4 regions of the Citrobacter koseri ATCC BAA-895 genome follow, and region 1 is predicted to be linked to each of the others. Evidence: predicted binding sites of a transcription regulator. Region 1 holds the regulator's gene; each other region holds the start of a gene.
The links. The regulator sigma-54, encoded in region 1, starts transcription at its own class of promoters, with help from an activator protein. The targets are predictions, from matches to a motif close to GTTGGCACANNTTTCGCTNT.
Positions count from the first base shown of each region.

Region 2: the regulator sigma-54 is predicted to act here: its motif matches at 4,328-4,347, upstream of glnA (glutamate--ammonia ligase).
Region 3: the regulator sigma-54 is predicted to act here: its motif matches at 4,469-4,488, upstream of norV (anaerobic nitric oxide reductase flavorubredoxin).
Region 4: the regulator sigma-54 is predicted to act here: its motif matches at 4,663-4,682, upstream of CKO_RS10615 (amino acid ABC transporter substrate-binding protein).

Region 1 covers NC_009792.1:4,245,135-4,252,619, reverse strand. The annotation lists gene mtgA (monofunctional biosynthetic peptidoglycan transglycosylase) at 1-175, shown strand, start outside; gene yrbL (PhoP regulatory network protein YrbL) at 150-821, opposite strand; gene npr (PTS phosphocarrier protein NPr) at 1,032-1,304, opposite strand; gene rapZ (RNase adapter RapZ) at 1,301-2,155, opposite strand; gene ptsN (PTS IIA-like nitrogen regulatory protein PtsN) at 2,192-2,683, opposite strand; gene hpf (ribosome hibernation promoting factor) at 2,809-3,096, opposite strand; gene rpoN (RNA polymerase factor sigma-54) at 3,119-4,552, opposite strand; gene lptB (LPS export ABC transporter ATP-binding protein) at 4,600-5,325, opposite strand; gene lptA (lipopolysaccharide ABC transporter substrate-binding protein LptA) at 5,332-5,886, opposite strand; gene lptC (LPS export ABC transporter periplasmic protein LptC) at 5,855-6,430, opposite strand; gene kdsC (3-deoxy-manno-octulosonate-8-phosphatase KdsC) at 6,427-6,993, opposite strand; gene kdsD (arabinose-5-phosphate isomerase KdsD) at 7,013-7,485, opposite strand, start outside.
Region 2 covers NC_009792.1:2,907,433-2,914,917, reverse strand. The annotation lists gene glnG (nitrogen regulation protein NR(I)) at 82-1,491, opposite strand; gene glnL (nitrogen regulation protein NR(II)) at 1,503-2,552, opposite strand; gene glnA (glutamate--ammonia ligase) at 2,832-4,241, opposite strand; gene typA (ribosome-dependent GTPase TypA) at 4,619-6,442, shown strand; gene ompL (porin OmpL) at 6,554-7,246, opposite strand; gene CKO_RS13400 (MFS transporter) at 7,335-7,485, opposite strand, start outside.
Region 3 covers NC_009792.1:3,774,818-3,782,302, reverse strand. The annotation lists gene hypF (carbamoyltransferase HypF) at 1-1,587, shown strand, start outside; gene CKO_RS23400 (hypothetical protein) at 1,618-1,842, shown strand; gene norW (NADH:flavorubredoxin reductase NorW) at 1,845-2,978, opposite strand; gene norV (anaerobic nitric oxide reductase flavorubredoxin) at 2,975-4,423, opposite strand; gene norR (nitric oxide reductase transcriptional regulator NorR) at 4,610-6,130, shown strand; gene gutQ (arabinose-5-phosphate isomerase GutQ) at 6,127-7,092, opposite strand; gene srlR (glucitol operon DNA-binding transcriptional repressor SrlR) at 7,085-7,485, opposite strand, start outside.
Region 4 covers NC_009792.1:2,310,612-2,318,096, forward strand. The annotation lists gene miaB (tRNA (N6-isopentenyl adenosine(37)-C2)-methylthiotransferase MiaB) at 1-322, shown strand, start outside; gene CKO_RS10595 (PhoH family protein) at 566-1,612, shown strand; gene ybeY (rRNA maturation RNase YbeY) at 1,609-2,076, shown strand; gene corC (CNNM family magnesium/cobalt transport protein CorC) at 2,161-3,039, shown strand; gene lnt (apolipoprotein N-acyltransferase) at 3,064-4,602, shown strand; gene CKO_RS10615 (amino acid ABC transporter substrate-binding protein) at 4,963-5,871, shown strand; gene gltJ (glutamate/aspartate ABC transporter permease GltJ) at 6,034-6,774, shown strand; gene gltK (glutamate/aspartate ABC transporter permease GltK) at 6,774-7,448, shown strand; gene gltL (glutamate/aspartate ABC transporter ATP-binding protein GltL) at 7,448-7,485, shown strand, end outside.

The DNA.
Region 1 (7,485 bases):
TGCCAGCCGGTTAAGTATGTCAGAAGCCGCGCTATTGGCGGCGGTGCTGCCGAACCCTTTACGCTTTAAAGCGAACGCGCCTTCAGGCTACGTGCGTAGCCGTCAGGCGTGGATTTTGCGTCAAATGCGCCAATTGGGCGGCGAATCGTTTATGACGCGTAACCATCTGTATTAAGATTGCGCTGACGCGCGGCCTCAAGAGAGGGGAGCGGCAGCGCGCTTTTGTCTTCTTCCTGGCGGTTCATCTTCAGCGCCGCCACCAGACCCGGTTGGGCAATCAACCGTTCCCACTGTCTTTCCTGTTTGCGATGGCAAAACCAGGCTGACCAGCTTGCCAGCGGGATCAGCGTGCTCTCGCCGATGTTGTCGCAGATCACCGGGATCGCTTCGGATTCGCTAATGCGGTGACACAGAATATTTTGCGGCTTCAGGGTCATGGTGACGATGCGGTTATCGTAGATATAACGCTTGAGCGTTTTCAGCAACTGGCGCAGGACGGCGGCATCTTCGTCATTGCGGCACTGCGCTACAAATTCAGTCAGCGTGACGGACGGTTTGCCATCGAAATCGGTTATCACATCGTAGACGTAACCCGTACCACAATCGGTCTCTACCGTACCGTGATAGCGCGGGATGCCGCTCCAGTCTTGCAGGTAACGTGACAGATGCGCGTAATATTTCAGCTCACGGCGGATCTCTTTCTTGCCGCTGCGGTCGGCATTGTAAATGATCTTAATGCAGCGTTGGGCATCTCCCGGATGCGCATAACATTTACGATGGCGTCCGGTGCCCAGGGGATTTTGTTCAGATAAAAGTATCATGAGATCTCCTGGTAATGTTGCTAATAGAACCAGTATGAACGCTCAACTTAAATAGAACGTAAACAACCCCTCTTAAGGTTTTCTTAAGGTTTAATCAGGACGGAAAAGCGCACGGAATGTACAATATCGACGCAGGCAGAAAGACGAGGGAATAAAAAAAACGCCGGGTGGCGTTTTCTGGGGGAAAGGAAGAGACGAAAGCGAAATGGCCTAATCTTCGTCGAATCCTGAATTGAACAGCGCGATCACCGCCGCCAGCGCTTCGACCTCCTGCGGGCCGGTGGCTTCAATTTCTATCTGGCGACCTTTAGCAGAGTCCAGCATCAGCAGGGCGATGACGCTATTGGCTTCGGCTTCGGTTCCTTCATCATTGCGTAACAGCACTTCGGCCTCAAAACCCTGCATTAATTCAAACAGTTTCATCGCAGGCCGGGCATGCATACCCAGCTTGTTTGTGACTTCTACAGTCTGCTTCACGGTCATGTTTTGCGTTTTTCCAGCGTTCTATGGCGTGACTGCACGTTCTTACCGCGTGAACGGAAGTAGTCTGCCAGCTGTTCTGCAATATACACCGAACGGTGTTTCCCGCCGGTACAGCCGATGGCTACGGTGAGATAGCTACGGTTGTTTGTCTCCAGCATGGGTAACCATAACTCAAGATAGCTGCGAGTCTGGTAGATAAAATTGTGTACTTCTGTGTGCCTGTCGAGGAATGCCGCAACCGGTTTATCGAGGCCGGTCATTGGACGCAGTTTCGGGTCCCAGTGCGGGTTAGGCAGGAAGCGCACGTCAAAAACATAATCGGCATCGATTGGAATACCGTGCTTGAAGCCGAAGGACTCGAACACCATTGTCAGCTCGCGTTCGCGCTTGCCCAGCAGACGGGTACGCAGCATTTCCGCCAGTTCATGCACGGACATTTCAGAGGTATCGACAATCAGATCGGCGCGGGAACGCAGCGGTTCCAGCAGATCGCTTTCCTGGTCGATGGCGCTCTCCAGGGAGAGATTTTTGCTGGAAAGCGGATGCAGACGGCGCGTATCGCTGTAACGGCGAATCAGCGTGTTGCGATCGGCATCAAGGAACAGAAGCTGTGGTGAAAACGCATCGGGCAGGTTGTTCATCGCCTGCTCGAAAATTTCAGGGGACTCAGGCATGTTACGCACGTCAATGCTGACGGCCGCAGAAATCTGGCGATCGGCCAGCGTACGAGCCAGATCGGGCAACAGCACCACGGGGAGGTTGTCCACGCAGTAAAAACCCATATCTTCCAGCGCACGCAGGGCGACAGATTTCCCTGACCCTGAACGACCGCTGACGATCATCAGTACCATGTACCGTTTCTCCTCACAACAGATGCCATTGGGTGGTTATGCCTCATCCTTTCCACCTTCGGTGTCAGTGATGATTTGATACAGCTCTTCGTCACTCTGCGCGGCGCGCAGACGGCGGCAGATGGTTTTATCCGCCAGACGTTTAGCGACCAGCGACAGTGTATGCAGATGCGTTTTGGTCTGATCTGCGGGCACCAGCAGGGCGAAAAGCAGATCGACCGGTTGATTATCAATGGCATCGAAAGCGATAGGCGTTTCGAGTTGGACGAACACGCCGACGGCGCGCAGCGTATCTTCTTCCAGCTTGCCGTGCGGGATGGCGATACCATTGCCAATGCCGGTACTGCCCATTTTCTCACGCGTCAGGATTGCTTCAAATACCACCTGCGGAGGCAGGCTGAGCTGTTTTGCCGCCAGTTCACTGATAATCTCCAGCGCACGTTTTTTGCTCTGGCAGTGAACGCCGCTGCGCGTACATTCCTGGTTAAGTACGCTGCTCAGTTGTAGAGTCGTATCGTTATTTGTCATAATTTCACCTAAGAACCTGTTCCATCAGGATGATTCCTGATGAGGCAGATTCGGAGCGCTAACTGTACAAATGGCCTGTTGTGCGTCACAACAGGCCGTCCTGCACTCGCTAACTGCCCGGACAATTAGTGTTGTTTCAGTTTATCTTTGTGTTTCGTTAGCTGCCTTGCCAGTTTATCGATCAAACCGTCAATGGCGGCATACATATCCTGACCTTCCGCGCTGGCGTGAATTTCGCCACCGTTTACATGCAGTGTCGCATCCGAGATGTGTGTTACCTTCTCCACTTTCAAAACAACGTAGACCTGATTAATCCTGTCAAAATACTGCTCAAGTTTGGCGAATTTGGTTGAGACAAAGTCGCGCAGGGCTTCAGTAATTTCGACGTTATTTCCAGTGATGTTGAGCTGCATAGTGTCTTCCTTATCGGTTGGTTCAAACCAGCTGTTTGCGCTGATTGGACGGCGGAATGGATAAAGACTCTCGGTACTTCGCAACGGTGCGGCGCGCCACCATGATACCCTGATCCGACAACATAGAGGTTAACTTGCTGTCGCTCAGCGGCTTCGCGGGGTTCTCCGCAGCAATTAATTTCTTCACCAGCGCACGTATCGCCGTGGAAGAGGCTTCGCCTCCGCCTTCGGTATTCACATGGCTGGAAAAGAAATACTTCAGTTCAAAAATGCCGCGTGGACTGTGCAGATACTTCTGCGTGGTCACACGGGAAATCGTCGATTCGTGCATCTCGACGGCCTGGGCGATGTCCGCCAGCACCATCGGTTTCATAAACTCTTCGCCTTGCTCGAAGAAGGCCTGCTGCTGCTCAACAATACAGCGGCTCACGCGTAACAGGGTGTCGTTGCGACTTTCCAGACTTTTGATCAGCCACTTCGCATCCTGAAGGTTGCTGCGAATGAACTGGCTGTCGGCATCATTACGCGCGCCGTTGCACAGGGCGGCATAATGTTGATTGATCTGTAGACGGGGAATGCTGTCGCCGTTCAGCTCCACCATCCAGTAACCGTTATGCTTACGCACCAGCACATCCGGGATCACATATTCAGGTTCGCCGGTCTGGATAGACTGACCCGGTCTGGGATCGAGCGACTGGATAAGATTGACCGCCTCTTTCAGTACCTCTTCTTTCAGCCGCGTAACGCGCATCAGGGTGCGGAAGTCATGATTGGCCAGCAGATCGAGGTGATCGCTGATGATCAACCGGGCGTCTTCCAGCCAGGGCGTGGATTTATCGAACTGTGAGAGCTGGATCAGCAGGCAGTCACGGAGATCTTTCGCCGCCACGCCGATGGGATCGAAGCGCTGAACGCGTTTGAGTACCGCTTCTATTTCATCGAGGCCGATCTCTTCATCGCCGATGCTTTCGAGAATGTCATCCAGCGAAATGGTGAGATAGCCGGTATCATCAACGGCATCGACAATTGAGGTGGCAATCGCGCGATCGGTATCCGAGAACGGAGTCAGCCCGACTTGCCACATCAGGTAGTCCTGGAGGGACTGCGTGGTTTCGCCCTGGTACACCGGCAGCTCGTCGTCGATGTAGTCGCCGCTGGTGCCGGACGGCGTACCTGCGGTGTAAATCTCATCCCAGCTGGCGTCAAGCGGCAGCTCTTCGGGCATCTCTTTCTGTTCGAGCGCGTCTGCGGTATCCAGGGCTTCGTTGTCCTGGGTTTCGCGCGTGTCGATTTCATCGTGAAGATCGGTTTGCTCAAGCAGCGGATTACTCTCCAGCGCTTGCTGAAGTTCCTGCTGAAGTTCCAGCGTAGACAACTGCAACAGACGGATGGCCTGTTGTAGCTGGGGCGTCATCGCCAGTTGTTGGCTGAGCCTGAGTTGCAAACCTTGCTTCATGTTCAGAGTCGTTTTCTCCCGCTGTGACGTCGCAGTCTTCTACCCTATCAGAGTCTGAAGTCTTCCCCAAGGTATACGCGCTTAACGTGCTCGTCTTGCAGGATTTCTGTCGGTGTGCCGTGTGCGATCAGATGCCCCTGGCTGACAATATACGCGCGTTCACACACCGCCAGCGTTTCACGAACGTTGTGGTCGGTAATCAGAACGCCGAGACCGCTGTCGCGCAGGTGCTCGATAATGCGTTTGATGTCGATGACGGAAATCGGGTCAACGCCTGCAAACGGTTCATCCAGCAGGATAAATTTCGGATTTGCGGCCAGCGCGCGGGCAATCTCCACACGGCGGCGTTCACCGCCGGACAACGCTTGTCCGAGGCTGTCGCGCAGATGCTCGATGTGGAACTCTTCCATCAGTTCATTGGCACGGTCTTCACGCTGTTCGGTCGTGAGATCGTCACGAATTTGCAGCACCGCCATCAGGTTATCAAACACGCTCAGACGGCGGAAAATGGAGGCTTCCTGCGGTAAATAGCCAATACCGCGACGCGCGCGGGCATGCAGCGGCAGCAGGCTGATGTCTTCATCGTCAATAATAATGTTGCCAGCGTCGCGCGGCACAATGCCCACCACCATGTAGAAGGTAGTGGTTTTACCTGCGCCGTTCGGCCCGAGCAGACCGACGATCTCCCCGGAATTCACGGTCAGGCTGACATCTTCCACCACGCGACGGCCTTTATAGGCTTTCGCAAGATTCTTTGCAGTTAATGTTGCCATAACGAATTAGTTACCCTTCTTCTGTGCCGGGGCCTGGTCTTTGTTTTTGTCCTGCAACTGCGACGGCACCAGAACCGTCGTTACACGTTTGCCTTTTTCGCTGAACGCCTGCATTTTCTGCTCTTTCACCAGGTAAGTGATCTTATCGCCGGTGATGTTGCTGTCGAGCTGCTCCAGGTAGGCGTTACCGGTCAGGACGACGAAATCTTTCGCCAGCTCATAATGCATTTTTTGGGCATGGCCTTTTACCGGCTTGCCGTTGTCCTGCATCTGATAAAACGTCGCCGGGTTGCCGAAGCCGTCGATCACCTCTTTGCCTTGCTCGCCGCCCGGACGGGTGACGACCACTTTGTCGGCATTGATTTTGATGGTGCCCTGAGTCACGACGACATTTCCGGTAAACGTCACCACGTTACCCTGCATATCCAGTGACTGCTGGTCCGATTCAATATGAATCGGTTGTTCGGTATCGCCGGTGACCGCGAACGCCGGAAGACTGGCGGCCAGAAGTGTGCTGGCAAGCACAAGATTAAGGCTGAGTTTGTTTGTTTTGAATTTCATAGGAGGTTCTAACCTTTTCAATCAGCTCGGCGTTCTTGCTGCGTAAGTTGCCGCGCATTTTCAGTCCGCTGGAGTTAAATGTTGTTCCGTATAACGTGACCAGATCTTCAGAGGTGACATCCTGCGTCACCAGGTTGATCGTCGCGTTATCCGTCGTGATTCTGCGTAGTTGAGCGTCAGGCGCCAGCGCATTGACTTCAACGTGACCATACAGATAGAGCATCCGGTCTTCGGTCAATTTCGCCTTATCCGCTTTAATCGACCATGTCGGGACTTTATCTTTATCAAAGGTGGTTAATACCGGTTGGGTAAACCACGAAAGCGCCTGTTCTGAATAATATTCAACGTGCTGCGCAATAAGACGATAGTTCAACGCGCCTTCCGGGCTATAGACGACCGTATCGGTATGCTCGCTCTTATAAGTCGGATCGCTGGTGTTCACCACAACCTGAGCAGGATCGTCTTTATCCGCCAGATTAATTCCGATCAACACCAGTACGGCCAACGACAGTAGAATGATAACCCAACGTCTGGTTTTACTCATATCGATTGCCCTTTGGCCTCATCAAGCTTACCCTGCGCCAGCAAGAGTAGATCGCACACTTCCCGCACCGCGCCGCGTCCACCGGCGATATGCGTCACATAGTCGGCGCGAGGGATCAGGAGCGGATGCGCATCAGCGACCGCAACGCTCAGACCCACTTTTTCCATCACCGGCCAGTCGATCAGATCGTCACCGACGTAAGCCACATTTTCAGGCGCAACGCCCAGCTTATCGAGCAGGTCGCCAAACGCGATAAGTTTGTCCGACTGCCCCTGATAGAGATGCGTGATCCCCAGGGTGGCACAGCGATCTTCTACAAGTTTAGCCTTTCGTCCGGTAATAATAGCGACCTCAATCCCGGAAGTGAGCGCACAGCGAATGCCGTAGCCATCACGGACGTTAAAGGCCTTCAGCTCTTCACCGTTGTTGCCCATATAAATCAGACCATCAGACAGCACGCCATCCACATCGAGGATGAGCAGACGGATGTTTTCCGCCTGGGCGATAACCTGTGTACTGACGGGGCCATAACAGGTCGCAAGCGACGCACCTGCTTTACTCATTTCTTTTATCCTTGAGTTTCTACACTACGCCTGCACGCAGTAAATCATGCATATGTAACACACCCAGTAACTGGTCGCCATCAGCAACCAAAACGGAGGTGATATGACGGGACTGCATTAAGTTCAGGGCGTTAACGGCGAGAATACCGGGGCGAACGCGAATTCCCCCTGGCGTCATGACGTCGGCAATCCCTAACTGGCGAACATCCACACCCATATCGAAAACACGACGCAAGTCGCCATCGGTAAAGATGCCGTCAATCTTCATTGTGTCATCACAAATGACGGTCATGCCGAGATTTTTACGCGTAATTTCCAGCAGGGCATCACGCAGGCTGGCGTTTTTATTCACATGCGGGATTTCATCGCCGGTGTGCATGATATCGTTAACGCGCAGCAGAAGTTTACGGCCAAGTGCGCCGCCCGGATGCGACAACGCAAAATCTTCGGCGGTAAAGCCGCGGGCTTTTAATAACGCGACCGCGAGCGCAT
Region 2 (7,485 bases), 1.3 Mb from region 1:
ATACTCAACTCATCGGAACAGTAAAGCGCAAAATAACGGCAATTTGCGCTTAAATATTAATCTTTACACAACGACGAATCGTCACTCCATACCCAGCTCTTTTAGCTTGCGAGTCAGGGTGTTACGACCCCATCCCAGCAGCCGTGCCGCTTCCTGTTTATGCCCCTGGGTATGACGCAGCGCGGTGGTTAACAGCGTACGCTCCAGCTCAGGCTGCGCTTCAGAAAGCAGGTTTTGATGACCGGAACGCAACGCGCGATCCGCCCACTGCGCCAGCAATGTGGCCCAACTGTCTGACTGTATGTGCGACTGGCTGTCTGGCACCGTGGCTTCAAACAGCTCGCCGGGTAAGTCCTGAATCAGAACCTCCTGTCCGGCGGCCATCACCGTTAACCAACGGCAGGTATTCTCCAGTTGACGCACGTTGCCAGGCCAGGCCAGACGCGTCAGCGCCGCTTCGGTTTCCGGGTGGAGCAATTTGGCTTCGACGCCCAGTTCGCGGGCAGCCACTTGCAGGAAATGCCGCGCCAGGCGTGGAATATCTTCCCGGCGCTCGCGCAGCGGCGGCAAATGTACGCGAATCACGTTCAGGCGGTGGAACAGATCTTCACGGAACTTACCTTCCTGTACGCGTAATTCCAGGTTCTGATGGGTGGCGGCGATAATCCGCACATCAACCTTCACCGGCGCATAGCCACCAACGCGGTAAAACTGCCCATCGGCTAAGACGCGTAGCAAACGCGTCTGCACATCCAGCGGCATATCGCCGATCTCATCGAGAAACAGCGTGCCGCCGTCGGCCTGCTCAAAGCGCCCCTGACGAATGGTATTCGCCCCGGTGAACGCCCCTTTTTCATGACCAAACAGTTCGGACTCGATCAAATCCTTCGGAATAGCCGCCATATTCAGGGCGATAAAGGGAGCTTTTACGCGTGGGCTATGGCGATGCAGCGCATGGGCGACCAGCTCTTTACCGGTCCCGGACTCGCCGTTGATCAGCACGCTGATAGACGAGCGTGAGAGGCGGCCAATAATGCGAAAGACATCCTGCATCGCGGGCGCTTCGCCGATGATATCGGTTGTCGGGCCGTTGATCTGGACATTGCGCGGCTGTTGCTGCTCCTGATAATGGCTGATCGCGCGTTCAACCAGCGCGACCGCTTCGTCAATATCAAAAGGCTTTGGCAGATAATCAAACGCGCCTTGTTGATAAGCGCTGACGGCGGCATCGAGATCGGAATGCGCCGTCATTATGATGACCGGAAGCATGGGGTGACGCTGTTTGATCTGTTTTAACAGCGCCAGTCCGTCCATTCCCGGCATACGGATATCCGACAGCAGGACATCCGGCGTTTTACTCGCCAGCGCGTCCAGCACTTCGTTGCCGCTTTCAAATGTGGTGCAATGTAATCCCGCCCCGGCGAGCGCACGTTCAAGCACCCAACGGATGGAACTATCGTCATCGACTACCCAGACTATCCCTCGTTGCATAAACGTCACCTTTATTTCCTGATAGGCAGGTAAACCGAGAACTCGGTATGACCCGGCCAACTGGTAAATTCAATTTTGCCGGAATGCTGATCAATCAAATTACGGGCAATGGATAAGCCCAGCCCGGTGCCGCCTTCGCGACCGCTGACCATCGGGTAAAACAGCGTGTCCTGTAAATGGGACGGAATACCCGGCCCGTTGTCCTCAACGTCGATGCGTGCCGCCAGGCGATAACGCACGCCATGCAGCGTCAGCTGGAATGCGGTACGGGTACGCAGAATGATTTCACCGCCTTCCGGCCCTAACGCCTGTAAGGCGTTACGCACGATGTTCAGCAGGACCTGTTCAATCTGGTCCGGGTCGTGAGGCAGTTCCGGCAGACTGGGGTCGTAATCACGAATCATCGTGACGTTCTCTGGCAGCTCCATCGACACCAGTGCGACGACGCGTTCTGCGACTTTGTGGATACTCTCCGTGACGTGCATACCCGGCTGTTGCGGTCCCAGCAGTCGGTCAACCAGATTACGCAGCCTGTCGGCCTGCTCAATAATGACTTTGGTGTACTCCAGCAACGCCGGGTCAGGCAGGGCTTTACTGAGCAGTTGGGCCGCGCCGCGTAAACCACCAAGCGGGTTTTTGATCTCATGCGCCAGACCGCGCACCAGGTCGCGGGCGGCGATTTGCTGGGCATGCTGAAGCTGTTCCTGGCTCAGGCGACGCTGGTTATCCATCGGCGCCATTTCCAGCAGGATGAAGTTATCCGGCAGGCGCTGGGCGGTTAGCGAGAGAATATGGGAGCGTCCGTCGATCACCAGCGTGACTTCGTTGTCCGTAAATCCCTGACCTGCTTCCAGGCTTTCGCGCATCAGCCCAATATTTAATGAAAAATAGCTCAACAGCTCAGGCAGCGGCGTACCAAACAGCTTGCGGGCGCTTTGGGCGAGCAGCTGTTGTGCGGCCGGGTTGGCGTAATGCACCGCCAGCTCGTCGTCGACCAGTAAAATGCTGTTGATTAAAGAATTGAGGATCTGCCCAGCATCGGGCTGCGTGCCTGTTGCCATTTAGCAGTCTCCTGGAATAGTTTGCACCAATTTAGTGCATTATAGCTTTTTACGTGTAAAAAGCGCGTGGGATCAGAACGTTGGTGGAGAAAAAAGCCCATCGTGTGATGGGCTACAGATGAGTGGCAAACGTTGTGCCGGATGGCGGCTTTGCCTTATCCGGCCTACAAGGTGATGTTACCGGTAGGCCTGATAAGCTTGCGCCATCAGGCGTCTTATCATTCGCCATCAATCTCAAACCTGCCTGAACAGGCTAAAAGTTCCACGGCAACTCAACGATTAAACGCTGTAGTACAGCTCAAACTCTACCGGGTGCGGCGTCATGCGCACGCGGTCATTTTCTTCAATGCGCAGGGCGATGTACGCGTCGATCGCTTCATCAGTGAACACGCCGCCTGCTTTCAGGAATTCGCGGTCAATATCCAGCTCGTTGAGCGCTTCTTCCAGAGAGCCTGCAACCTGTGGGATCTCTTTCGCTTCTTCCGGCGGCAGGTCATACAGGTTTTTGTCCATCGCTTCGCCTGGGTGGATCTTGTTCTTAATACCGTCAAGACCCGCCATCAGCAGAGCGGCAAAGCACAGGTACGGGTTCGCAGCCGGGTCCGGGAAGCGCACTTCGATACGACGCGCTTTCGGAGAGGCCACAACCGGAATACGGATAGAGGCAGAACGGTTACGGGCGGAGTAGGCCAGCATGACCGGTGCTTCATAACCCGGGACCAGACGCTTGTAGGAGTTGGTGGTCGGGTTCGCCAGGGCGTTGATCGCTTTTGCGTGTTTGATTACGCCGCCGATGTAGTACAGCGCCTGCTCAGACAGACCCGCATATTTGTCGCCGGAGAACAGGTTAGTCCCGTTTTTGGACAGGGACATGTGGCAGTGCATACCGGAACCGTTATCGCCGAACATCGGTTTTGGCATAAAGGTCGCAGTTTTACCGAAACGGTGAGCGACGTTGTGCACAACGTATTTGTAGATCTGAATTTCGTCCGCTTTTTTGGTCATGGTGTTGAAGCGGGTTGCCACTTCGTTCTGACCTGCGGTTGCCACTTCGTGGTGGTGTGCTTCTACAACCAGACCCATTTGCTCCATAACGGAACACATTTCAGAACGGATGTCCTGAGAAGAGTCTACCGGCGGAACCGGGAAGTAACCGCCTTTTACTGCCGGACGGTGACCTTTGTTGCCACCTTCGTACTGGGTGGAGGAGTTCCATGCGCCTTCGATATCGTCGATAGCGACGTGGGAACCGGAGATAGAAGAACCGAAGCGGATATCGTCAAACAGGAAGAACTCTGGCTCTGGCCCGAACAGAACGGTGTCTGCGATGCCGGTAGAGCGCAGGTACTCTTCCGCGCGCTTGGCGATGGAACGCGGGTCGCGATCGTAACCTTGCAGGGTGCCTGGCTCCAGGATGTCGCAACGAATAATCAGCGTAGAATCAGCGTAGAACGGGTCAATGACCGCAGTGGATGCGTCCGGCATCAGAACCATGTCGGATTCGTTGATACCTTTCCAGCCACCGATCGAGGAGCCGTCAAACATTTTGCCTTCTTCAAAGAATTCGGCATTCACCTGATGAGCAGGAATCGTGACGTGCTGTTCTTTACCTTTGGTATCGGTGAAGCGCAAATCAACAAACTTCACTTCATGCTCATTCAGCATCGTCAAAACGTGTTCAGCGGACATACTTAACTCTCCCGGATTGGTCATTGTCGTCGTGGTAACGAAGTCTTCAATTCTGCAAAAATTGGCCGTGTCGCCGTAAAAAATACAAAGCGAAATCTGTGCCAACTTTTAAATTGCCCCTAAAAGGCGTTATCATGCGCACCATCGTGCAAAAGGGCCGCACCATAGTGGATATGTTGCACCAATATAGTGCTTTAATGTGAACATTAAGCACCATGTTGGTGCAATGGACAGTGAGTGACCCTTTTAACGCTCCGTGAAAGCGATCACAAAGAAACTCTGCAATACTTGTTTGCGGAGGATCTCTGTGATCCTGTTTTGTAGTGCGATTAATCCGTGTACAATAACGCGCTATTTCTAATGCCTGAGGCAAAGTTGTGATCGAAAATTTGCGTAACATCGCCATCATCGCGCACGTTGACCACGGTAAAACTACCCTGGTCGATAAGCTGCTACAGCAATCCGGTACGTTTGATGCGCGTGCCGAAACTCAAGAGCGTGTGATGGACTCCAACGATTTGGAGAAAGAGCGTGGGATTACCATCCTCGCTAAAAACACTGCTATCAAATGGAATGATTACCGTATCAACATCGTTGATACCCCAGGACACGCCGACTTCGGTGGTGAAGTTGAACGTGTAATGTCCATGGTAGACTCCGTGCTGCTGGTGGTTGACGCATTTGACGGCCCGATGCCGCAGACGCGCTTCGTGACCAAAAAAGCCTTTGCTCATGGCCTGAAGCCGATTGTTGTTATCAACAAAGTTGACCGTCCTGGCGCGCGCCCTGACTGGGTTGTAGACCAGGTATTCGACCTGTTCGTTAACCTCGACGCGACCGACGAACAGCTGGACTTCCCGATCATCTACGCTTCGGCGCTGAACGGTATCGCAGGTCTGGATCACGAAGATATGGCGGAAGACATGACCCCGCTGTATCAGGCGATCGTTGACCACGTACCGGCACCGGACGTTGACCTGGACGGCCCGCTCCAGATGCAGATCTCTCAGCTGGACTACAACAACTATGTTGGCGTTATCGGCATTGGTCGTATCAAGCGCGGTAAAGTGAAGCCGAACCAGCAAATCACTATCATCGATAGCGAAGGCAAAACCCGTAACGGTAAAGTGGGCAAAGTGCTGACTCACCTGGGTCTGGAACGTATTGATAGCGACCTGGCGGAAGCGGGCGATATCATTGCAATCACCGGTCTGGGCGAGCTGAACATCTCCGACACCATCTGCGATCCGCAGAATGTTGAAGCGCTGCCAGCGCTGTCTGTTGATGAGCCGACCGTTTCTATGTTCTTCTGCGTAAACACCTCTCCGTTCTGCGGCAAAGAAGGTAAATACGTGACCTCTCGTCAGATCCTTGAGCGTCTGAACAAAGAACTGGTACACAACGTTGCGCTGCGCGTTGAAGAAACCGAAGATGCGGACGCGTTCCGTGTATCCGGTCGTGGTGAACTGCACCTGTCCGTTCTGATTGAAAACATGCGTCGTGAAGGTTTCGAGATGGCGGTTTCCCGTCCGAAAGTTATCTTCCGCGAAATCGACGGCCGTAAACAGGAGCCGTACGAAAACGTCACGCTGGACGTCGAAGAGCAGCACCAGGGTTCTGTGATGCAGGCGCTGGGCGAGCGTAAAGGCGACCTGAAAAACATGAATCCAGATGGCAAAGGCCGCGTACGTCTCGACTACGTGATCCCAAGCCGAGGTCTGATCGGTTTCCGTTCAGAGTTCATGACCATGACCTCCGGTACGGGTCTGCTGTACTCCACCTTCAGCCACTACGACGATATCCGTCCGGGCGAAGTGGGCCAGCGTCAGAACGGCGTACTGATCTCCAACGGTCAGGGTAAAGCGGTTGCGTTCGCACTGTTCGGTTTGCAGGATCGCGGTAAGCTGTTCCTGGGTCACGGCGCGGAAGTTTACGAAGGCCAGATCATCGGTATTCACAGCCGTTCTAACGACCTGACCGTAAACTGCCTGACCGGTAAGAAACTGACCAACATGCGTGCGTCTGGTACTGACGAAGCAACGGTTCTGGTTCCGCCAATCAAGATGACCCTGGAGCAGGCTCTGGAGTTCATCGATGACGACGAACTGGTAGAAGTGACTCCAACCTCTATCCGTATTCGTAAACGTCACCTGACGGAAAACGATCGTCGTCGTGCAATGCGTGGCGCGAAAGAAGAGTAATACGGGCTTACAAAATCGGCCTGATAACTCCGATTCGTAGGCCGGATAAGGCGTTAGCCGCCATCCGGCAACAAAAAGCCGCTGATTTCAGCGGCTTTTTTATTATCCTGTTCAGAAGAAATATTTTACCCCGACACGAATCTGGTTTTGCTCCCGATGGTAGGGCTCCACATTGCGATCCAACCAACGTAACTCTAAGTACGGCAGCCAGTTCTGGTTAATCCGGTATCTGAAAGTATTGGTAATTTCCCAGTGGTGTTTGGTTCCGTTGCTGCTGTTAAAATCATTCACATTATAAAAATAGTGTGGCTCAAAGGTATAAGAAAATTTATCAGTAATGATGAAATTCCAGTAGTTGCCGATTTCATAGCTATCGTTATTATCTAATTCACCATTTAAATCAGTAGAACTGTAGTTATTATGGTTGTAACGGTTACGAACCGTCAGATTAAACCACGGTGTGAATTTATAATTGACGTCCAGATAAACAGCGCCGCCAGAACCGATGCTTTTATCGTTTATCAGACCACCGGGTTGAATGGTTAACCGGTCCGTCGGTTTAAATAACGGATACCAACCCTCAATTTCATTATAACCATGCTTTAATTCATCATCACGCTGTAGCGTATAGGTGTTGGTCAACATAATTCCAGCCCCCATATCGGAGTTGTAGCCAACGCGCAGCATGAATTCCATTTGATCGGATGCCAGATTATAGGCCTCGCGGTTTTCCACATAAGCGCCCGCAAAAACAGAAGTGGAGATAACAGAGGATAACAGCATTATTGTGTTCAACGTTTTCATAGTAAATCCATTTTTTAAGCGTAGGGAGCCGCTATCCATCGAAATGGATAGAGCGGCAATTATTTTATTTAATTAGAACAGAGGTTTTTTAATGGCTTACAACGCCGGTTTGTATCGATTGTTTCTTTCGTTGGCTAATTTCCTCAATAATAAAAGCAAAACGTTTTTCATTGAGCTTATAAAAAAAGCCCATTGTGAGTGCGGCGATAATCGCCAGGCCGCATGGCCAGAGAAATATC
Region 3 (7,485 bases), 470 kb from region 1:
AAAGGTATTGGCGGCTTTCATCTGGCCTGCGATGCGCAAAACGATGAGGCGGTGGCGATGCTGCGGGCGCGTAAACGCCGCCCTGCGAAACCGCTGGCGGTAATGTTGCCGGATGCGGAAGGCTTGCCGGATGCGGCGCGCCGACTGCTGACTACGCCGGCCGCCCCCATCGTACTGGTGGATAAACAGCATGTCGCGTCGCTGTGCGAGGGGATCGCGCCGGGGCTGGCGGAAGTGGGGGTAATGCTGCCCGCGAATCCGCTCCAGCATCTGCTTTTACAGGCGCTGAATTGTCCGCTGGTGATGACCTCCGGCAACCTTAGCGGTAAACCGCCAGCCATCACTAACCAACAGGCGCTGGACGACCTGAAGGCGATCGCCGACGGTTTTCTGTTGCACAACCGCGATATCGTGCAGCGAATGGATGACTCGGTAGTGCGTGACAGCGGCGAAATGCTACGCCGTTCGCGGGGCTATGTGCCGGATGCGATCGCGCTGCCGCCGGGATTTCGCGATGTGCCGCCGATGCTTTGTCTGGGCGCCGATCTGAAAAATACCTTCTGCCTGGTGCGCGGCGAGCAGGCGGTGGTAAGCCAGCATCTGGGGGATCTCAGCGATGACGGTATTCAAACGCAGTGGCGTGACGCGCTGCGTTTGATTCAGAACATTTACGATTTTACGCCGCAACGCGTTGTCTGCGACGCGCATCCGGGCTACGTTTCCAGTCAGTGGGCCAGCGAGATGACGCTTCCGACCGAAACGGTATTGCACCACCATGCGCATGCGGCGGCATGCATGGTCGAGCACGGCTGGCCGTTGAACGGCGGCGATGTGATTGCCCTGACGCTCGACGGCATCGGTATGGGAGAGGGCGGCGCGCTGTGGGGCGGGGAGTGTTTACGCGTTAATTACCGTGAATGCGAGCATCTTGGCGGCCTGCCCGCCGTCGCGCTGGCGGGCGGCGATCTCGCCGCGAAGCAGCCCTGGCGCAACCTGCTGGCGCAGTGTCTGCGCTTTGTTCCTGACTGGCGGGACTATCCAGAAACGGCTGCGCTGCAACAACAGCAGTGGAACGTGCTGGCGCGGGCCATTGAGCGCGGAATCAACGCCCCGCTGGCGTCGTCGTGCGGACGCCTGTTCGATGCCGTCGCCGCCGCATCAGGCTGCGCGCCTGACACACTCAGTTATGAAGGAGAAGCGGCCTGTGCGCTGGAGGCGCTGGCTTCGCGATGCAATCGCGTTGAACATCCGGTGACGATGCCGGTTAAAAACAACCAGCTGGATTTAGCCACGTTCTGGCGGCAGTGGCTGAACTGGCAGGCCGCTCCCGAGGAGCGGGCGTGGGCCTTTCACGACGCGCTGGCGCATGGGTTCGCCGCGCTGCTGCGCCAGGAGGCGACCGCACGCGGGATCACCACGCTGGTATTCGGCGGTGGCGTGCTGCATAACCGCTTGCTGTGCAGGCGTCTGGCGTTCTGTCTTGCTGATTTTACCTTACTGTTCCCGCAGCGTTTACCGGCCGGGGATGGGGGAGTGTCGTTAGGGCAGGGAGCGATCGCCGCAGCGCGCGAGCTTGCGCAAAAATAAAAAAAAACCCCGGGACTGGCGGGGCGAAACGTGTCGGGGCATACCGACAAGCAGCAGCGCACTTCCGTGTGCGTGAGGTTAATAAATCAGTGGCAGTATCGCCGGATGGCGACGTACAAACAGGCGCTTCCCGTAGGCCGGATCAGGCGTTTACGCCGCCATCCGGCAAAGATGTTCGAACATTGCCTGATGGCGCTGCGCTTATCAGGCCTACGGCGTCATGATTTGCAGGCCAGCCGCCATCCGGCACAATGAACTTACGCGGGCAGCGTTTTCAGCAGCGCAAAGGCCTCCTTCATGCGGTCTTCGCTCACCACAAAGGCGCAAAGCTGACCTTCGGTATTTATGCCTCGGGCGACCATCCCTTCGGACTCCGCCGCAATGTGCCAGTTCAGGTCGCAACGCTGGGTTTCGCCTGCAAGATGTAACGGCAATTCCGGCGTTTTGATTTTCACCAGCATGGCGGGCAGCTTCAGCGGCGCGTTCCCGCCGAGCAGATTTTTCGCCAGATACATGGCGCTTAACTGAATCGGTTGCAGGAAAGGCAGAACCTGACCGTTAATTTCCGCGCAGTCTCCCAGCGCATAAATATCCGGGTGGCTGGTTTGCAGATAGCTGTCAACGCAGACGCCACGGTTGATGGTCAACCCGGCACGGCGCGCCAGCGCGGTTTCCGGGCGCAGGCCGGTCGCGGCGATGACCGCATCCACCTCTACCTGACGATCGCGATCCAGCGTGGCGCGAATACCGGTAGCGGTTTTCTCCAGACCCTGCAACTGCGATTTCAGCAGCAGATGTACGCCCATATCGGTCAGACGATGCTGCAAACGGCTGCTCACTTCCGGCGGCATCAGCGAGGCCAGAATGCTGGCGGCATTGTCAATCAGCGTGACGGCTTTACCCGCACGGCAGAAATCCATTGCCAGTTCGCTACCAATCAAACCGCCGCCGACGATCAGTACGCGCTGTGCGTCACGCAGTTGCGTTTCACAGGCGCGATACTCCTGTTGGCTATTCAGTGTGAGCATTAACTCACGTCCGGCAACCGGCGGAACAAAGGCTGATGCCCCTGTCGCCAGTACCAGTTTGTCGAACTGCCATTGCTTGTCCTGGCTTTTTACCACATGGGCGTCGGCATCAATGTCCGTAATCCAGGTGTGTGGGAACAGACGAAGATTAAACTGTTCGGCAAACTCACCCGCCGACTGGCGGGTGAGGTCGTCGGCGCGCTGCGCCTGGCTGATGACGTGACTGAGGTCGGGTTTGTTGTACTCGTCCATACTGTCAGCGGCAATCAGGGTCAGCGCTACGGTCGCGTCCTGTTTACGGATGTTTTTGACTAACTGGCGGGCGGCGAAGCCCGAACCAATAATGACAATTCCCCGGCTCATTTTGCCTCCGTTGCCAACACATCAAAGACGTCTTTACCTAATGAGCATTCCGGGCACAGGAAGTTATCCGGTACGTCGCTCCACGGCGTACCCGGCGCGACATCCTGCAACGGCTCACCTTTTGCAGGGTCGTAAATCCACTGGCACACGCTGCACTGCATGCTTGGGCCGAGGTCAGCCGCAGCGGCGGCGGCACAGGCGCACTCTTCTTCCTGGGTTGTCGCTTTCACATTTGTTTCCGGCAGCGGAGCGAGCGCCCACTGACGGGCAATATCGCGGCCGTGCTGGCGGCAAAGTTCCAGGGCATCAATATCAGGACGCCATTTCGCTTTCAGACTCAGTGACATCTCGAAGCCGGCATCTTGCAGACGGGTGGACAGACGGTCTACCGCGCCGCCGCTCCAGCCGTGGGAACCGAAAGCGCTGGCGCGTTTGTTACGAAAGCGCAGGCCAGTCATCTCTTCAACGAGACCGGCGATTTTCGGCATCATCACGTTGTTCATCGTAGAAGTACCGACCAGCACGCCTTTGGAACGGAACACGTTGGTCAGAATTTCGTTTTTATCGCTGCGTGCGACGTTAAAGATTTTCACCGCCACGTTCGGATCAACTTCGTTGATGCCTTGCGCAATCGCGTCGGCCATCATGCGGGTGTTGTTGGACATGGTGTCGTAGAAAATGGTGATGCGATCTTCCTGATAATCCGCCGCCCATTTCAGATACAGTTCAACGATCTGGGTTGGGTTGTCGCGCCATACCACACCGTGGGAGGTGGCAATCATATCTACCGGCAGGTTGAAGCCGAGGATTTCGGTGATTTTTGGCGTGACCAGACGGCTGAACGGCGTCAGGATGTTGGCGTAGTAACGCTGGCACTGCTCGAACAGCTCGGTCTGATCGACTTCATCGTTGAACAGACGTTCGTCACAGTAGTGCTGACCAAAGGCGTCGTTACTGAACAGTACCGCGTCGCCCGTCATGTAGGTCATCATGCTGTCCGGCCAGTGCAGCATCGGGGTTTCAACAAAAATCAGCTGCTTGCCGTTGCCGATATCCAGCGTGTCGCCTGTTTTTACGACGTTAAAGTTCCATTCCGGGTGATGGTGGTGACCGGTAATGGAGTCAATGGCGTTTGCGGTGCAGTAGATCGGCGTATCCGGGATTTGCGCCATCAGTTCGGTCAGCGCGCCCGCGTGGTCTTCTTCCGCATGGTTAATAATGATGTAATCAATGTCGGCCAGGTCGATTTCGCTACGCAGGTTTTGCACGAATTCGCGGCTGAATTTATGGTCTACGGTATCGATCAGAACATTTTTTTCTTCACGGATGAGATAGCTGTTGTAGCTGCTGCCGCGCAGCGTTTTATATTCGGTCCCGTGAAAATCACGAACTTCCCAGTCACGTTGGCCAACCCAATGAATGTTATTTTTAACCAGAATAGACATAGCAACCTCAGTAAATACAGTTTTTTTAAGAAAGATGTATTGCTAATAGCAGGATGCGTGCCAACTTTTTAACTGATTGATTTTAAATAATTAAAAAATTTATACTCATAAAATGGTAGTCAAAAAGACTATTCAATTAATTGTCAATATGACACTATTAATTGTCAAAATGACAATGAGGTAGCCATGAGCTTTTCAGTTGATGTCCTGGCGGGCATCGCCATTGAATTACAAAGTGGTATCGGGCATCAGGACCGCTTTCAGCGCCTGATCACCACGCTGCGTCAGGTGCTGGAGTGCGATGCGTCGGCGCTGCTGCGCTATGAGGGGCGGCAGTTTATTCCGCTGGCGATCGACGGTCTGGCGCAGGATGTACTGGGCAGGCGCTTCACTCTGGAAGGGCACCCGCGACTGGAAGCCATTGCCCGTGCCGGGGATGTGGTGCGTTTTCCGGCCGACAGCGACCTGCCGGACCCGTATGACGGACTGATCCCGGATCAGGAGAGTCTGAAGGTACACGCCTGTATCGGGCTGCCGCTGTTCGCCGGGCAAACCCTGATTGGCGCACTCACGCTTGACGGCATGGAACCCGATCAGTTTGATGTTTTCAGCGATGAAGAACTGCGGCTCATCGCAGCGCTGGCGGCGGGGGCGCTGAGCAATGCGCTGCTTATTGAGCAATTAGAAAGCCAGAATATGTTGCCGGGATCTTCCGCCTCTTTCGAACAGGTGAAAGAAACGCAGATGATCGGCCTGTCGCCAAATATGATGCAGTTGAAAAAAGAGATTGAGATTGTGGCGGGGTCGGATCTCAACGTGCTGATCAGCGGCGAAACGGGAACCGGGAAAGAGCTGGTGGCGAAAGCGATTCACGAAGGCTCGCCACGGGCGGTGAACCCGCTGGTGTATCTGAACTGCGCCGCGCTGCCGGAAAGCGTGGCGGAGAGCGAGCTTTTCGGCCACGTCAAAGGGGCGTTTACCGGGGCAATCAGCAACCGTAGCGGTAAGTTCGAAATGGCCGATAACGGCACGCTGTTTCTTGATGAGATCGGCGAGCTGTCGCTGGCGTTGCAGGCGAAACTGCTGCGCGTTTTGCAGTATGGCGATATTCAACGCGTCGGGGACGATCGCAGCCTGCGCGTTGACGTGCGCGTGCTGGCGGCGACTAACCGCGACTTACGCGAAGAGGTGCTGGCCGGGCGTTTTCGCGCCGACCTGTTCCACCGTTTGAGCGTGTTCCCGCTCTCCGTGCCGCCGCTGCGTGAGCGTGGTGAGGATGTGGTCTTGCTGGCCGGGTATTTTTGCGAACAGTGCCGCCTGCGGCTGGGGCTTTCCCGCGTGGTGCTGAGCCCGGGGGCGCGTAGCCATCTGCTGAGCTATGGCTGGCCGGGGAACGTTCGCGAACTGGAACATGCGATCCACCGTGCGGTGGTTCTGGCAAGAGCGACCCGGGCGGGGGATGAGGTGGTGCTGGAAGCGCAGCATTTTGCCTTACAGGAGGAGGTTTCTCCCGCCCTGCCTGACGACAGTACGCCGACGCTACCGGCAAATCACAATTTGCGCGACGCGACCGAGGCTTTCCAGCGGGAGATGATTCGCCGTGCGTTAGCGCAAAATAACCACAACTGGGCCGCCTGCGCGCGGGCGCTGGAGACAGACGTCGCCAACCTGCATCGGCTGGCGAAGCGTCTGGGGCTGAAAAGTTAGATGATGCCTGCCTGGTAGAAGTCTTGCAGGTTGATTGCGCCGGTGAGTTTACCGTTTTCATCCACCACCGGCGCGGCGGTGATCTTGCGCTTCATCAGAAGTTCTTTGGCATCGATGGCGCGGCTCTGCTCCTGCAACGTAATGCCGTTGTGGGTCATCGCTTCGCTGACCGGCGTAGCCAGCGTGCCGCCGCCAACCAGCCAGCGGCGCAGGTCGCCGTCGGTAAAGACGCCTTTCACAACGCGCTGCGCGTCGCATACCGCAACCAGACCTAACCCGGTACGGCTCAGCTCCAGCATGGCGTCCATCACGCTGGTGGTGAGCTGAACCTGCGGCACCGCATCGTCACGGCGCATCAGGTGATGGACTTTGTTGAGCAGACGCGCGCCCAGCGCCCCGGCAGGGTGTGAACGGGCGAAATCCTCTTCATTGAAACCGCGCGCCTGCATCACCGCCATAGCCAGCGCGTCGCCCATCATCAGGGTGTTGACGGTGCTGGAGGTCGGCGCCAGGTGCATCGGGCAGGCTTCACGCTCAACGGAGATATCCAGCACAGCCTTTGCCGCCAGACCTAGCGGGGAGGTCGGCTTTCCGGTCATCGCCAGCAGGGTTATCGATTTATCTTCCAGGCGCGGAATAATGAGATCCAGCTCTTTCGCACCGCCGGAATAGGAGATGAACAGCATCACGTCCCGGCTTTCGATCATGCCGAGATCGCCATGTAACGCTTCTGCCGGGTGGACAAAGAACGCGGGCGTTCCTGTACTGGCGAGAGTCGCGGCGATTTTTTTGCCGATATGGCCTGACTTGCCAATACCGGAGACAATCACTTTGCCTTCGCAGTGGAGGATAGTATTGGCGGCACGGACAAAATCATCGCCCAGGCGTTCCGGCAGACGGCTTGCTTCCTGTAACTCCAGCAGTAATGTCTGGCGACCCGCGTTCAGTAATGCATCACTCATTGGTTTCTCCGGTTATGATCACTTCAATCCCTTTTGCTTCCAGCGCCTGACGAAACGCGGGGTCGATACCCGCGTCGGTAACCAGTTTGTCGACGCTTTCCAGACTGCACACAACGTTGGGGCTTTTACGCCCAAATTTTGAGGAGTCCGCCATCAGAATCACTTCGCGCGCGGCATTGCACATCGCTTTGCTGACGGTATAGACCTCGTTAAAGGTGGTCACTCCGGCATTGAGATCGATGCCGTCGGTGCCCATGAACAGTTTATCAAAACTGAACTGCTCAAAGGCGTTTTCTGCCAGCTGACCGTGAAATGACGCAGATTTTTTGCGGAATGTGCCGCCGGGCATCAGGATGGTCTGCTCGTTGTCCAGCTCCGAAAGGGCGTTAACAA
Region 4 (7,485 bases), 1.9 Mb from region 1:
TATTAACCAGCAGGCGATGGCCTGGAGCCGTCGGATGCTCGGCACCGTCCAGCGTATTCTGGTGGAAGGCACCTCGCGTAAGAGCATTATGGAACTGTCAGGCCGTACCGAAAATAACCGCGTGGTGAACTTTGAAGGCACCCCGGAGATGATCGGTAAGTTTGTGGATGTGGAAATCACCGATGTCTACACCAACTCTCTGCGCGGCAAGGTTGTACGCACCGAAGATGAGATGGGGCTGCGCGTGGCTGAAACGCCGGAGTCAGTCATTGCCCGTACCCGTAAAGAAAACGAGATTGGCGTCGGTTTTTACCAGCCTTAATCCTGCTGAAAAGCGAAAAAATGCCCGATGGCGCTGCACTTATCGGGCCTACGGCACAATATGGTTCGTAGGCCGGATAAGGCACTTGTGCCGCCATCCGGCAAATAACAGACAGGCCTTGTAATTCCCCCCTACGCCCCCATCTTCATTGCAATGCTTGCGCCTTTATCCTGTGGCGTGAATAATTTCCTTATCTGCCGGTGAATTTTCATTTTCCGGCGACTCAGGCATAAGAGGAACAGTTTGAACATAGACACTCGCGAAATTACCCTTGAGCCCGCAGACAACGCCCGTCTGTTGAGCCTTTGCGGCCCGTTTGACGACAACATCAAACAACTGGAACGCCGTCTCGGCATCGAGATCAACCGTCGTGACAATCACTTTAAGCTGACCGGTCGCCCGATTTGCGTCACCGCCGCGGTAGATATCCTGCGCAGCCTGTACGTCGATACCGCCCCGATGCGCGGTCAGATTCAGGACATCGAGCCGGAACAAATCCACCTTGCGATTAAAGAAGCGCGCGTGCTGGAACAGAGCGCGGAGAGCGTTCCTGACTATGGCAAGGCGATAAATATTAAAACCAAGCGTGGCGTGATTAAGCCGCGCACGCCGAATCAGGCGCAGTACATCGCCAACATTCTCGATCACGACATTACTTTCGGCGTTGGCCCTGCCGGTACGGGGAAAACCTACCTCGCCGTTGCCGCCGCCGTGGACGCTCTTGAGCGTCAGGAAATTCGTCGTATTCTGCTGACTCGTCCGGCGGTGGAAGCCGGGGAAAAACTGGGCTTTCTGCCAGGCGACCTGAGCCAGAAGGTAGACCCGTATCTTCGCCCGCTGTATGACGCGCTGTTTGAGATGCTCGGCTTCGAGAAAGTAGAAAAGCTAATTGAGCGCAACGTCATTGAAGTCGCGCCGCTGGCCTATATGCGCGGTCGTACGCTGAACGACGCCTTTATTATTCTCGATGAGAGCCAGAACACCACCATCGAACAGATGAAGATGTTCCTGACGCGTATCGGCTTTAATTCGAAAGCGGTTATTACCGGCGACGTCACGCAGATTGACCTGCCGCGCAACACGAAGTCTGGCCTGCGCCATGCGATAGAAGTGCTGGCGGAAGTCGAAGAGATCAGCTTTAACTTTTTCCACAGCGAAGACGTGGTGCGCCATCCGGTGGTTGCCCGTATCGTTAACGCCTATGAAGCCTGGGAAGAAGCGGAGCAAAAACGCAAGGCAGCGCTGGCGGCAGAACGCAAGCGTGAAGCGCAGGAGCAGGAACAAAAATGAGTCAGGTGATCCTCGATTTACAACTGGCATGTGAAGACCATTCCGGCCTGCCGGAAGAGAGCCAGTTTCAGACGTGGCTGAATGCGGTGATCCCACAGTTTCAGGAAGAATCAGAAGTGACGATTCGCCTGGTGGATGAAGCCGAAAGCCACGATCTTAACCTGACCTACCGCGGGAAAGATAAGCCAACCAACGTGCTCTCTTTCCCGTTTGAAGCGCCGCCAGGTATGGAGATGCCGCTGCTGGGCGATCTGATCATCTGCCGCCAGGTAGTGGAGCAAGAAGCGAAAGAACAAGATAAGCCGCTGGAGGCCCACTGGGCGCATATGGTCGTGCACGGCAGCCTGCATTTGCTGGGTTACGACCATATCGAAGATGATGAAGCGGAAGAGATGGAAGCCCTCGAAACAGAGATTATGCTTGCTCTGGGCTATGAGGACCCGTACATTTCCGAGAAAGACTAAGTACGATGAACAAACATGCCGTCAGCCGTTAAGTATATGCATGACGAGCGACCTATTAACCAACATGAGAACCCATACGACGCCATGAGCGACGACAATTCACACAGTAGTGACACGTTAAACAGCAAAAAGGGATTTTTTTCCCTGTTACTGAGCCAACTTTTCCACGGTGAACCCAAAAACCGTGACGAACTGCTGGCGCTGATCCGTGATTCCGGGCAGAACGACCTTATCGATGAAGATACGCGCGATATGCTCGAAGGGGTGATGGACATTGCGGACCAGCGCGTTCGCGACATCATGATCCCCCGCTCCCAGATGATTACCCTGAAACGCAACCAGACGCTGGATGAATGCCTTGATGTCATCATTGAGTCAGCACACTCGCGTTTCCCGGTCATCAGCGAAGACAAAGATCACATTGAAGGGATTCTGATGGCGAAGGATCTGCTGCCGTTTATGCGCAGCGATGCCGAAGCCTTCAGCATGGAAAAAGTGTTACGCCAGGCCGTTGTTGTCCCGGAGAGTAAGCGCGTTGACCGCATGCTCAAAGAGTTCCGTTCCCAGCGTTACCATATGGCGATCGTTATCGACGAGTTTGGCGGGGTGTCGGGTCTGGTGACCATTGAAGACATTCTCGAACTGATCGTGGGTGAAATTGAAGACGAGTATGATGAAGAAGATGATATCGACTTCCGTCAGCTCAGTCGCCACACCTGGACCATTCGCGCTCTCGCACCGATTGAAGACTTCAACGAAGCCTTCGGCACCAGCTTCAGCGATGAAGAGGTCGATACCATTGGCGGTCTGGTGATGCAGGCGTTCGGTCATCTGCCTGCGCGCGGTGAGACCATTGACATTGATGGTTACCAGTTCAAAGTCGCTATGGCCGACAGCCGTCGTATTATTCAGGTTCATGTCAGAATACCGGATGACTCGCCCCAGCCTAAACTGGACGAATAAAACCAAAAGTGGACTAAAGACTAAATGGCATTTGCCTCACTGATTGAACGCCAGCGCATTCGCCTGCTGCTGGCGTTATTATTCGGCGCCTGCGGAACGCTGGCTTTTTCTCCGTATGACGTCTGGCCCGCCGCGCTTATCTCGCTTATGGGCCTACAGGCGTTAACCTTACACCGCCGCCCGCTCCAGTCGGCTGCTATCGGCTACTTCTGGGGGCTGGGACTCTTTGGCTCCGGCATCAACTGGGTCTACGTCAGTATCGCGCAGTTCGGCGGTATGCCCGGCCCGATAAACGTCTTCCTTGTGGTGCTGCTTGCCGCATACCTTTCCCTCTACACGGGCCTGTTCGCCGGTATTCTGTCGCGTCTGTGGCCGAAAACCACCTGGCTGCGCGTGGCGATCGCCGCCCCCGTAGTCTGGCAAATCACCGAGTTTCTGCGTGGCTGGGTACTGACCGGCTTCCCGTGGCTACAGTTCGGCTATAGCCAGATTGACGGCCCGCTAAAAGGGCTGGCGCCGGTGATGGGCGTTGAGGCCATCAACTTCCTGCTGATGATGGTCAGCGGCCTGCTGGTGCTGGCGGCAGTTACCCGCAACTGGCGTCCTCTGGTCGTCGCGCTGGTGTTATTTGCCCTGCCCTTCCCGCTGCGTTACATCCAGTGGTATACGCTGGAGCCGGAAAAAACCACGCAGGTCTCGCTGGTTCAGGGCGACATTCCCCAATCGCTGAAGTGGGATGAGAGTCAGCTTATCAATACGCTGAAAATCTATCTCGACGCCACCCAGCCGGAAATGGGTAAATCGCAACTGATTATCTGGCCGGAGTCCGCCATTCCCGATCTGGAGATTAATCAGCAGCGTTTTCTGGGCATGATGGACGATCTGCTGAAATCCAAAAACAGCACGTTGATTACCGGCATCGTCGATGCGCGTCTGAACAAGCAGAACCGCTACGACACCTACAACACGATTATCACGCTGGGTAAAGACAGCCCGTACAGCTACGATTCCAGCAATCGCTACAACAAAAACCACCTGGTGCCGTTTGGCGAGTTCGTGCCGCTGGAGTCGATTCTGCGCCCGTTAGCGCCGTTCTTTGACCTGCCGATGTCCTCATTCAGCCGTGGGCCGTACATACAGCCACAGCTGCATGCGCATGGCTTTAAACTGACGGCGGCGATTTGCTACGAAATCATTCTGGGTGAACAGGTTCGGGACAATTTCCGCCCGGACACTGACTATCTGCTGACCATCTCTAACGACGCCTGGTTCGGAAAATCTATCGGCCCGTGGCAGCACTTCCAGATGGCGAGAATGCGTTCTCTGGAGCTGGCGCGCCCGCTGTTGCGCAGCACCAACAACGGCATTACGGCAGTCATTGGTCCGCAGGGTGAAATTCAGGCGATGATCCCGCAGTTTACCCGCGACGTATTGACCACCCACGTTACGCCAACCCGTGGTTTAACGCCTTATGCCCGTACCGGCAACTGGCCGTTATGGTTGCTCACCGCGCTGATGGGCTTTGGCGCCGTGGTGATGAGCCTGCGTCAGCGCCGTAAATAATCTCCCTTATTACCGGGTAAGACGCGATGCGTCTTACCCGGCCTGGCTATATCCCTCCATTCTGGCACGCCTATTGCTTTGTTAAACAAGGTAAACCTTGTTTTGGCTATATGTGCAACCTGGTCGCACCAATATCGATCATCGGTAGCACCCAAACAGTGCAATGAAAGATTTTTGCCTCTAAACGGTGCGGCGCACTTCGCAAAAATAAACAATAAAGCAGCAAAATCTTTACATTCAGCCAAACTAAATGTTAACAAACACGCATAACACTGCACGCTCAAGTTGCAGACGATAACAACACAAACACTCACAATGGGTATCAATGCGTCGATGGCGCAGACGATAAAGGAGTTGGATATGCAATTACGTAAGCTAGCCACAGCAATGCTGGTCATGGGAATGTCTGCCGGTCTGGCACACGCGGAAGACGCCGCGCCGGCGGCGGGCAGTACGCTGGATAAAATCGCGAAGAATGGCATTATCGTCGTCGGCCACCGCGAGTCCTCCGTGCCGTTCTCTTACTACGACAACCAGCAAAAAGTGGTCGGTTATTCACAGGACTACTCCAACGCCATCGTTGAAGCCGTGAAGAAAAAGCTTAACAAACCTGACCTACAGGTGAAGCTGATCCCAATTACCTCCCAGAACCGTATTCCACTGTTGCAAAACGGAACCTTCGACTTTGAGTGTGGCTCCACCACCAACAACGTCGAACGCCAGAAACAAGCTGCGTTCTCTGACACCATTTTCATCGTCGGTACGCGTCTGCTGGCGAAAAAAGACAGCGATATTAAAGACTTCCCGGACCTGAAAGGGAAAGCGGTCGTGGTCACCTCCGGTACCACCTCTGAAATTCTGCTGCACAAGCTGAATGAAGAACAAAAAATGAATATGCGCATTATCAGCGCGAAAGACCACGGCGACTCCTTCCGTACGCTGGAAAGCGGTCGCGCCGTCGCCTTTATGATGGATGATGCCCTGCTGGCGGGTGAACGCGCGAAAGCCAAAAAACCAGACAACTGGGAGATCGTCGGTAAGCCGCAATCTCAGGAAGCCTACGGCTGTATGCTGCGTAAAAACGATCCTGAGTTTAAAACGCTGGTAGATGACACGATTGCCCAGGTGCAGACCTCAGGCGAAGCGGAAAAATGGTTTGATAAGTGGTTTAAAAACCCAATCCCGCCGAAAAACCTGAACATGAATTTCGAACTGTCCGACGAGATGAAGGCGCTGTTCAAAGAACCGAATGACAAAGCACTTAACTAACTAAAATAAATGGGGCGGGATCTCCTTGCCCTCTCGATTGTCATTCAGCACGGACAGACTATAAGCCTGATGGTCGTTCCCCATCAGGCCTGAAAACCGCAAAACGCTGGATAACAATCTTCGAGGGTAGCGCTGCTACCCTTTTTTTTCTGGAGTAGATTTATGTCAATAGACTGGAACTGGGGGATTTTTTTACAACAAGCCCCGTTCGGCAACACCACGTATCTCGGCTGGCTCTGGAGCGGCTTCCAGGTCACCGTCGCGTTATCCATCACCGCCTGGATTATTGCTTTCCTCGTCGGCTCGTTATTCGGCATTTTACGTACTGTACCTAACCGCTTCCTCTCAGGAATGGGGACGCTTTACGTGGAACTGTTTCGTAACGTCCCGCTGATTGTTCAGTTCTTTACCTGGTATCTGGTCGTGCCTGAGCTGTTGCCGGAAAATATCGGCATGTGGTTCAAGGCGGAACTGGACCCGAACATTCAATTTTTCCTCTCATCAATGATCTGTCTGGGGCTGTTTACCGCTGCGCGCGTCTGCGAGCAGGTACGCGCCGCGATTCAGTCGCTGCCTCGCGGGCAGAAAAACGCTGCGCTGGCGATGGGGCTGACGCTGCCTCAGGCTTATCGCTATGTTCTGTTACCGAACGCCTATCGGGTGATTGTCCCGCCGATGACCTCGGAAATGATGAACCTGGTGAAAAACTCCGCCATCGCATCGACCATTGGTCTGGTGGATATGGCGGCGCAGGCGGGCAAGCTGCTGGATTACTCCGCCCACGCCTGGGAGTCGTTCACCGCGATTACGCTGGCCTACGTGCTGATTAATGCCGTCATTATGCTGGTGATGAATCTGGTGGAACGTAAAGTCCGCCTGCCTGGCAATATGGGAGGCAAATAATGTACGAGTTTGACTGGAGTTCGATCGTTCCTTCCATGCCGTATTTGCTGGCCGGGCTGGTGATCACCCTGAAAATTACCGTCACCGCCGTGGTGATCGGGATTCTCTGGGGCACCATTCTGGCGGTAATGCGTCTCTCAAGTTTCGCCCCTGTCGCCTGGTTTGCGAAAGCTTACGTCAACGTTTTCCGCTCCATCCCGCTGGTGATGGTGCTGCTATGGTTCTACCTGATTGTGCCGGGGCTGTTGCAGGATGTACTGGGTATTTCGCCCAAAACGGATATTCGCCTGATTTCAGCGATGGTCGCGTTTTCCATGTTTGAGGCGGCGTATTACTCGGAGATTATCCGTGCGGGTATTCAGAGCATTTCACGCGGGCAGTCCAGCGCTGCGCTGGCGCTGGGGATGACCCACTGGCAGTCGATGAAGCTCATCATCCTGCCGCAGGCGTTCCGTGCGATGGTGCCGCTGCTGCTTACCCAGGGTATCGTACTGTTCCAGGATACCTCCCTGGTTTACGTGTTAAGCCTCGCGGATTTCTTCCGCACCGCCACCACCATTGGCGAGCGTGATGGTACGCAGGTCGAAATGATCCTGTTTGCCGGTGCCGTCTACTTTGTTATCAGCCTGAGCGCGTCGTTGTTGGTCAGCTATTTGAAGAAAAGGACAGTTTAATGATTACCCTGAAAAATGTTTCTAAATGGTATGGTCA